Regions from separate parts of the Collinsella sp. AM42-18AC genome, predicted to be linked through region 2. Evidence: predicted binding sites of a transcription regulator. Region 2 holds the regulator's gene; the other holds the start of a gene.
What was found. The regulator NrdR, encoded in region 2, represses ribonucleotide reductase genes. The targets are predictions, from matches to a motif close to AAACACNATATATNGTGTTT.

Region 1: the regulator NrdR is predicted to act here: its motif matches at 2,529-2,548, upstream of nrdD (anaerobic ribonucleoside-triphosphate reductase).

What each region holds. Positions count from the first base shown of each region.
Region 1 covers NZ_QSFY01000009.1:86,040-90,464, forward strand. Annotated here, with positions in the region: gene nrdD (anaerobic ribonucleoside-triphosphate reductase) at 50-2,272, opposite strand; tRNA gene DW913_RS06790 (tRNA-Val) at 2,907-2,981, opposite strand; tRNA gene DW913_RS06795 (tRNA-Gly) at 2,985-3,060, opposite strand; gene DW913_RS06800 (glycoside hydrolase family 13 protein) at 3,203-4,425, opposite strand, start outside.
Region 2 covers NZ_QSFY01000006.1:123,871-128,295, forward strand. Annotated here, with positions in the region: gene DW913_RS05135 (heparan-alpha-glucosaminide N-acetyltransferase) at 1-502, opposite strand, end outside; gene lexA (transcriptional repressor LexA) at 502-1,146, opposite strand; gene DW913_RS05145 (LysM peptidoglycan-binding domain-containing protein) at 1,310-1,759, shown strand; gene nrdR (transcriptional regulator NrdR) at 1,811-2,254, shown strand; gene dut (dUTP diphosphatase) at 2,259-2,702, shown strand; gene DW913_RS05160 (glycosyltransferase) at 3,201-4,425, opposite strand, start outside.

The sequences.
Region 1 (4,425 bases), on a different contig from region 2:
TAGCGAGCAAATGCCCAAGCGGCCCTCTCGGCTCAGCCCCGGAGCGGTATTAGAGATGCAGCACGCGGTCGCGGATCTCCTCGGTTCGACCCTGGTTCCAGAATTGGGTACCGATGTAGCCGCACGTACGACGGGCGACGTTCATCTTCTCCTGGTCACGATTGCCGCAGTTGGGGCACACCCACACCAGCTTGCCGTCATCCTCGACAATCTTGATCTCGCCATCGTAGCCGCACACCTGGCAGTAATCGCTCTTGGTGTTGAGCTCGGCGTACATGATGTTGTCGTAGATGTACTGCATCACGCGAATGACAGCCTTGAGGTTGTCCTGCATGTTGGGAACCTCAACGTAGGAGATAGCACCGCCCGGCGAAAGCTGCTGGAACATGCCTTCAAACTTAAGTTTGTCGAAGGCATCGATCTCCTCGGACACATGGACGTGATAGCTGTTAGTAATGTAGCCCTTGTCCGTCACGCCCGGGATAATGCCAAAACGACGCTGCAGGCACTTGGCGAACTTGTAGGTCGTCGACTCCAACGGCGTACCGTACAGCGAGAAATCGATATCACTTTCGGCCTTCCACTCCGCGCACCTGTCGTTCATGCGCTGCATGACGGCCATGGCGAACGGCGTGCCCTCCTTCTCGGTGTGGCTGTGACCCGTCATGTACTTGACGCACTCATACAGGCCGGCATAGCCCAGGCTGATGGTGGAATAGCCGCCCACGAGCAGCTTGTCGATCGTCTCGCCCTTCTTCAGACGCGCCAGGGCGCCGTACTGCCAAAGAATCGGCGCGGCATCCGAAAGCGTGCCCATCAGGCGCTCATGACGGCACAGCAGGGCACGATGGCACAGCTCAAGGCGCTCGTCGAAGATCTTCCAGAACTTATCCATGTCCTGATGCGAGCTCAGCGCGACATCGGGCAGGTTGATGGTCACAACACCCTGGTTAAAGCGACCGTAGTACTTAGGCTTGGTCGGGTCATAGTTCAGCGCGTTGGCGACATTGTTAAAGCCGTTGCCCGAACGGTCGGGCGTCAGGAAACTGCGGCAACCCATGCAGGTGTAGCAATCGCCGTTGCCGGCAGTCTCGCCCTTAGACAGCTTAAGCTCGCGCATCTTCTTCTCGGAGATGTAGTCGGGCACCATGCGCTTGGCGGTGCACTTGGCGGCGAGCTTGGTCAGATAGAAGTACGGCGAATCCTCGCGAATGTTATCGTCCTCGAGCACGTAGATGAGCTTGGGGAATGCCGGGGTGATCCACACGCCGGCTTCGTTCTTAACGCCCTCATAGCGCTGACGAAGCGTCTCCTCCACAATCATGGCAAGGTCGTGCTTCTCCTGGGGCGTACGGGCCTCATTGAGATACATAAAGACCGTCACGAACGGCGCCTGGCCATTCGTGGTCATAAGGGTCACGACCTGATACTGAATCGTCTGGACGCCGCGACGGATCTCGTCACGCAGGCGGTCCTCAACAACCTCGCGGACCTTTTCGGGAGATGCCGAAACACCGAGCTCCTCGAGCTCGCGGGCAACCTCGCCGCGAATCTTTTGACGGCTCACCTCAACAAAGGGGGCGAGATGGGTCAGCGAAATAGACTGGCCGCCGTACTGGGAGGAAGCAACCTGGGCGATAATCTGCGTCGCGATGTTGCAGGCAGTCGAGAAGCTGTGCGGCTTCTCGATCAGCGTGCCCGAGATAACGGTGCCGTTCTGGAGCATGTCCTCCAGGTTCACCAGGTCGCAGTTATGCATGTGCTGGGCAAAGTAGTCAGAATCGTGGAAGTGGATCAGGCCCTCATTGTGGGCATCCACGATCTCCTGGGGCAGCAGCACACGCTGAGTCAGATCCTTTGAAATCTCGCCGGCCATATAGTCGCGCTGGACGGAATTGACGGTCGGGTTCTTGTTAGAGTTCTCCTGCTTGACCTCTTCGTTATTGCACTCGATCAGCGACAGAATCTTGTCGTCGGTCGTGTTCTTCTGGCGCTTCAGGCTCTGAACATAGCGATAGATGATGTAGTGGCGGGCGACCTCGTAGCAGTCGAGACGCATGATCTCGTCCTCGACCAAATCCTGGATCTCCTCGACCGAAACGGTGTGGCCCGCGTTCTCGCATGCCTCGGCGACGTTTTGCGCCGCATAAACCACCTGGCGGTCGGTAAGACGAGAGCTCTCCTCGACCTCCAAGTTTGCGGCGCGGATGGCATTGACGATCTTATCGATGTCAAAGACAACCTCGGTGCCGCTGCGCTTGATGATCTTCATCCTCTTGCCTTCTTTCGCGTCGTAGCCTCATTGCGCTTCAGAGCCAAACGATGCCCGGCAGGGCCTGCCCCTGCCTTGCGGCGCCGTCGCGCAATCTGTGTTCTCGATAAACCATAAGCCTCCATGCGGACATTCCCTAGAGCCAATCAAGCGGTTCAAGGACACGTTCAAAAGAGGCAGTTAAGGTCTTCGTTCTCTGTCCGCCATCTATCATACGACAAAGAAGCATCTATATCCTGTATTCTTTTTTTAGGTCAAACACAACATATAGTGTTTCAGCAGGTCAAAGCAATTGGTCATTTTGCAGACGCATTAAAAATGAGGGGTATTTGACAAGTCGGTAAAACGTTACCAACACGGCTACCTGCATGGCAGTTATAAAACCCCCTTAGTCAAGCCGCTGACAAATCCTACCAAAACCAAGCCGCTCACGCCAAAAGAATCCAAAAGATTATGCTTGACCAACATGTTGCGGTCACGATGGACCAGGACACATGCAATCTGCCGGCGCCCCCACGGGATGCGAAGACCATCGCGTACAGACCTTGGATCAATATTTGGCGGCTTATTTGGCGGCGTGCTTGGTGGCAAAACAAAACAGCCCAGAGGACATAGCCTCTGAGCTGCGAACATTTGGTGGGCGTTAGAAGATTTGAACTTCTGACCTCTTCCGTGTCAGGGAAGCGCTCTCCCCCTGAGCTAAACGCCCAAATGGAGCGGACAACGGGGCTCGAACCCGCGACCCCAACCTTGGCAAGGTTGTGCTCTACCAACTGAGCCATGTCCGCCTGCGAGGATTTAATATACGGGATGATCCACCCAAATGCAAGAACTTTTTTTGAAAAGTTTTGCGACGCCCTCGCGAACCTCGCGAAGACATCAGCCACCACGGAAGGTGTAGGCAAACGCAAGCTCGCCGCAAGAGGCCCCCTACAACTCAGCGAGCATGATCCAGGCAGAGCTGTCCTGCGCGAGCCTGCCATCTGCAAGCGGTGATGAGGTGAGCAGGACCCTACCCGCCGGCAGCTCCACGGGTGCTGCACCGAAGTTCGTCACACACGCCCAGCCGTTGTCGCGGCGATAGGCGATGACGCCGCCCTCAGCGCCCTCGGCACCATCCGCAAGGCCGGTGCACCCGTCAAGATCGAGCCACGCAAGATCGTTGGCGCACCCGCGCAGCTTGCGCCGCAGCCAGAGGGCGTCGCGATAGAACGCAAGCATCGATGCCGGGTCCGCTTCTTCCCTATCGGCAGCGTAATCGGAAAACCATGCAGGCTGTGGCAGATGGGGCGCCGCATCGGCGTCCGCCGGTGAAAACCCAAACGATCCGCCCTGCGCGGGATCGTCCGCTGCCACCCACGGCAGGGGCACACGACAGCCGTCGCGCCCCTTCTCGCGCTTCGGTCCGTGCGTATTGGTCGCAGTGGGATCTTCGAGTGCAGCCCACGGGATGTCAGCCACCTCAAAAAGGCCGAGCTCCTCACCCTGATACACGTATGCCGAGCCCGGAAGCGCCAACTCAAGCAAAAGGGCTGCCCGCGCGCGGCGCTCGCCGAGTTCACGGTCCTCGTCATAAGACGACCCGTCGCGTAAGAGCCAGTCGAGCGCAATCTGATGGTAGCGCGTCGCCTTGATTTGCGGCAGGGCATAGCGTGTCGCCACGCGCGGCACGTCGTGGTTGGAGAGTACCCAGGTCGAGGCGGAATCGGATTCGATGGCCGCCTTCAAGCCCTTCTCGATTGCAGCGTGCATGTCATCATAGGTCCAAGTGGCCTTGGCGAACTCAAAGTTGAATGTCTGGCCAAGCTCGCTGGGGCGTGCGTAGAGATACTGGCGCTCGGGCAGAACCCACGCCTCGGCAACGGCGCTGCGCGGCGGATCATAACGGTCGAACACGCGGCGCCACTCGCGATAGATCTCATGGACCTCGTTGCGGTCCCACAGCGGATGGGTGCCGTCCTCAACCATGTCATCGCCCTCGGCGAGATGCCACCGGTCGAGGTCATCGCGGTCGAGATCCTTGGCGAGACCGTGCGCCACATCAATGCGAAAGCCATCGACGCCTCGATCGCTCCAAAACGCCAGGACGTCGCAAAAGAACGCATGAACCTCGGGACACGACCAGTCAAAGTCCGGCTGCTCGGGCGTAAACA
Region 2 (4,425 bases):
GGTAGTAATCACCTGAGATAAACCCAGGGCTCGGAAATCCCAGCCACGCCAGGTAGGGGACAGGGTAGATCGTTTTGGGGATGCTCCAGGTGATTGCGAACAACATAAGGCATAGGGGCATGCCCCATCTCGCCGTTATCTTCTTAAGGACGGGATCGGTCAACGCCACGATGCCGGTGCATGCGGCCATGCAGTAGATGATGCCAAAATTAACCGAATCGTCGACTGAGACAAGTGTTGTTGCCAACCAGACAACGAGTGCTGCTAAGGCGTATTTGGCGGCACGTTTGATATTGTTGCGCGAAAGGGTGCACATCCAACCGGCGATAAACAAAAATACCCAGCTGATGCTGGCGCGCCAGATGTCTTGAAAGACTGACTGGGTAAACCAGGGCATATCCCAGCCGTACAGGTAGGCGAGATCATAGCAAGCGTGAAAACCTGCCATAGAAATCATCGTAAACCCGCGGACGGTATCAAATATGGTTATGCGTTTTTGCATTACGAGAACCGGCGCATCAAGCCGACGACTTTGCCCAGGATAACGGGATTCGTTGCATAGATAGGTTCCATGGTGTCGTTCTCGGGCTGCAAGCGCACACGCCCCTGCTCCTTGTAGAACGTCTTGACGGTCGCCGAACCATCAATCATGGCCACGACAATTTCGCCGTTCATGGCACTCTTTTGTTCACGGACGATGATGTAATCGCCATTGAAGATGCCGACATTGATCATTGAGCTCCCATGCACCTCAAGGATAAAGGAACCCTGATCAGTGGCGATTTCGGTCGGGATAGTAAACGTGTCTTCGATATTCTGCTCGGCCAGAATGGGAATCCCGGCCGCGACGCGACCAACGAGCGGTAGCGAGACCGTTCCGCGAGGTGCGGTGGGCTCGTCAGATTTAGAAATTGAGACAGAGGAACCGTCCTCGTTAAAGAGTTCCAGGGCACGCGGCTTGGTGGCATCGCGCTTGAGCAGCCCGCGCGCCTCCAGGGCAGAGAGATGGGCGTGCACGGTGCTTGGGGAGGAAAGGCCCACGGCAGAAGCCATCTCGCGCACGCTGGGCGGATAACCCTTCTCCTGCTGATATTCCTTGATGAAGTCGTAAATTTGCTGCTGACGCTTGGTAATTTTGCGAGCCATCAGGGCATCCTCTCTACCCATGTCAAACAAATGTTCGAATTTTGCTTGACAGGAACAACTGTTCGAAGATAATAATAACCGAACATTCGTTCTCGCGCTAGACATTTTTGTCCGCGCGGCTTGATAAAACTGTTCTCAGCAAAACACGCGAGAGGAGAACATGATGAACGCAACGAATATGGTCCAGGGAAACCTCGCCCTTAAGCTCGAGACGCCTGCAGAACCCACTTTTACGGTTGTTCAGGGTGGCCGCTCCGGCATTCAACCTTTGACCGTAAAGCCTGCTCGCAATCAGCAGGCTGTAGTCGCGCCGGCCCGCGTTGCCCTGAAGGTTCCGACGATTGTCGCCGTCGCCGTTGCGCTTACGCTCTTCTTTGTCCTCGCTACTTCGGTCTTTAGCGCTCGTCACGCCGCGTATGCCGAGTCCGTTTCCAACATTACTTACGAGACCATTCGCGTTCAGACTGGCGATTCTCTTTGGTCGCTTGCCGAGGAATATCCAATCGAAGGCCTTTCCACGCAAGAGACTTCCGACATGATCCGTAACGTCAATCATCTGGAGCATGGTTCGCTCGCCGCCGGTGCGCATCTTAAGGTTCCTGCTCGTTCGTAATCATTATCGCGCTGCGCATGGTACCCTTGTTATCGTTTAAGAGGAGGTACCATGCGCTGTCCCAAATGCGGCAAGGCACATACCCGCGTCGTTGATTCCCGTATGCAGGAGTCAAATAACACCATTAAGCGCCGTCGCGAATGTTGCTCGTGTAACTATCGCTTTACAACGTTCGAGCGATGCGAGGACCCTATCGAGGTCATTAAGTCAGACGGAACCAAGCAGCGGTTCGATCGCAATAAGCTGCTCGTCGGCTTGATGCGCGCCACCATCAAGCGCGATATCGACACTAAGAAGCTCAATGAGATTATCGATGACATCGAGGTCGAGCTGCGCTCTCGCACACTGACGGCCGTCACGTCCCATGAGTTGGGTGACATGGTGCTCAAGCGCTTGGCCAAGATTGACAAGGTGGCGTACATCCGCTTTGCCTCGGTCTACCGCGATTTCAAAGACGTCGATGAGTTTCTGCAAGAGCTCGACAAGCTAAGGTGATTCCATGTCCAACATTACCGTCAACATAAAGCGTCTCGATCCCACCGTCGAGCTTCCCAAATACGCCCATCCCACTGATGCCGGCTTGGATTTGCGCTCCAACGAGGACTGCGTCCTGAAGCCCTTCGAACGCCGTCTGGTCTCTACGGGGCTGGCCATCGCCCTGCCCGATGGCTACGCCGGCTTCGTCCAGCCCCGCAGCGGCTTGGCCATCAAGCAGGGCCTGTCTATAGTCAATACGCCGGGCCTCATCGACGCCCACTACCGAGGAGAACTCAAGGTTATCCTCATCAACCTGGATCCCACCAACGACATCCAAATCAACAAAGGCGACCGCATAGCCCAACTCGTCATCCAAGAAGTCCCCACGGTCAAACTCACAGAAGTAGAAGAACTAGACGAAACCGACCGAGGCAACGGAGGCTTCGGATCCAGCGGCGTCGCTTAATCATTTTCAAGATGTAGGGTTGGCCTCTCACCCAGGGCCCACACATATCATCCCGTGCTCAAACATTCTCGCTACGCTGCGAAACTGCGCGCGGGACGATATGTGTGGGCCCTGGGTGAGAGGCCACATACTTGAATATGTATTTCGACTTGCGCGGTGGGCCTCATCAATATAATTACGACTTGCTTGTTGTTCTGACTCTCTATTAGCTGGACTACATCCTTGTAAATCCTAATCGGGAATGTGTTTTAGGTTCTAGTTAGTATGCGGCAAAGGGACGCCGCCTTTGCCGCATCGGCTTACTGCTTTTATATTTTCTGGTATCGCCTTAGCAGGTTCTACTGGAGGGGAATCTGGCGAAGCCGCTAGTGCGTAAACGCAGCTTGCCTGTGGGGGGCCCCTATATATCGTCCCGCGCGCAGTTTCGCAGCGAAGCGAGAATGTTTGAGCACGGGATGATATATAGGGGCCTCCCACAGGTAAGCGGAATTTAAGACGCTACCTGATATGCGCGGGCTTTCCTCCCCAGTAGAAGCGGCAGAAGGCTCGTTTGCGCTTTTGGGGTTTGCCTACGAGCTCCATGGTTGCGATGGCGATATCTTCGGCTGCGTGGGGGCGGCGTAGTACTTCGCCGTTGATGAGTAGGGCTTTGAGTGATTCGGGATGGTCGTGCAGGTGGCGCAACGTCACGATAAGTTCTCGTGCGGTGGTGACATGCATACTGGCGCCCATGCCGGTGAGCATCGTGGTGTTGGCCTTTTCCTGGCCATAGGACTTGCCCAGCAGGATCATCGGCAGATGCGCGCACAGGCACTCGGTGACGGTGAGTCCGCCCGATTTGAGAATTGCCAGGTCGCAGCCGTGCATGAGGGCCGCCATGTCGTTCACGTAGTCCAGAACTGTGACGTTTTCGAGCTTCATGGCATCGAAGAGCGTCTTGAGGCGGGCGGCGTATTCCTTATCCTTGCCCGGCAAAAAGACAAAGTGCATGTCTTCGAAGCTGCGTAGGAAGGGGAGGGTGCGGTCCATCTCCGCGCGAAAGCGAACGTACGGTTGAGGCAAGCTGGCACCGGCCATTACCAGCACGACGGTCTTGTCGGTGGGGAGGTTGAACTTAGCTAGCTCTTCCTCGCGATCGTAATCCGTGTCGAATCCGGCGCGAATGGGAATGCCGGTAATGCGAATCTTTGTTTCGAGCACCTTGCGCGGACGCAGCGTTTCGGCCATAAATTCGTTGGCAACACAGAATAAATCGGTGTCCTTGTGGGGCCACCATCCCTCGACTTCGTAGTCGGTCGGTACGCAGATGACCGGATAATCGATACCCGTAATTACGCGGGCGCCCACGGCAACATTGGCTGCCGTGATGTGCGTTGCAACCACGGCTATGGGCCTGCGGCTACGAATATATTCGTTGAAGGCGGGGAACATAATTCGCGACCATGCCGTTCCGCCACCCCAGAGAAGATGTCCCGTAAGCGTATATCGCCAGGTCAGGTCGTAAATGGGGCGCGTGGCTCCCGTAAAAGAAGCCGCGGTCTTATTGCCGTCGAATTTAATACGTCCAAAATCAAGGATATCGAGCACTTCAATCTCAATATCCTCGGGGATGCCATTGGTGCCGCGGATAAGGTCGAATGCCTGCGCAATCGCATTTGCGGCGGCCTTGTGGCCCGAGCCAACGGAGGCGTGCACGATGGTCACGAGAGGTTTTTGCTGAGCC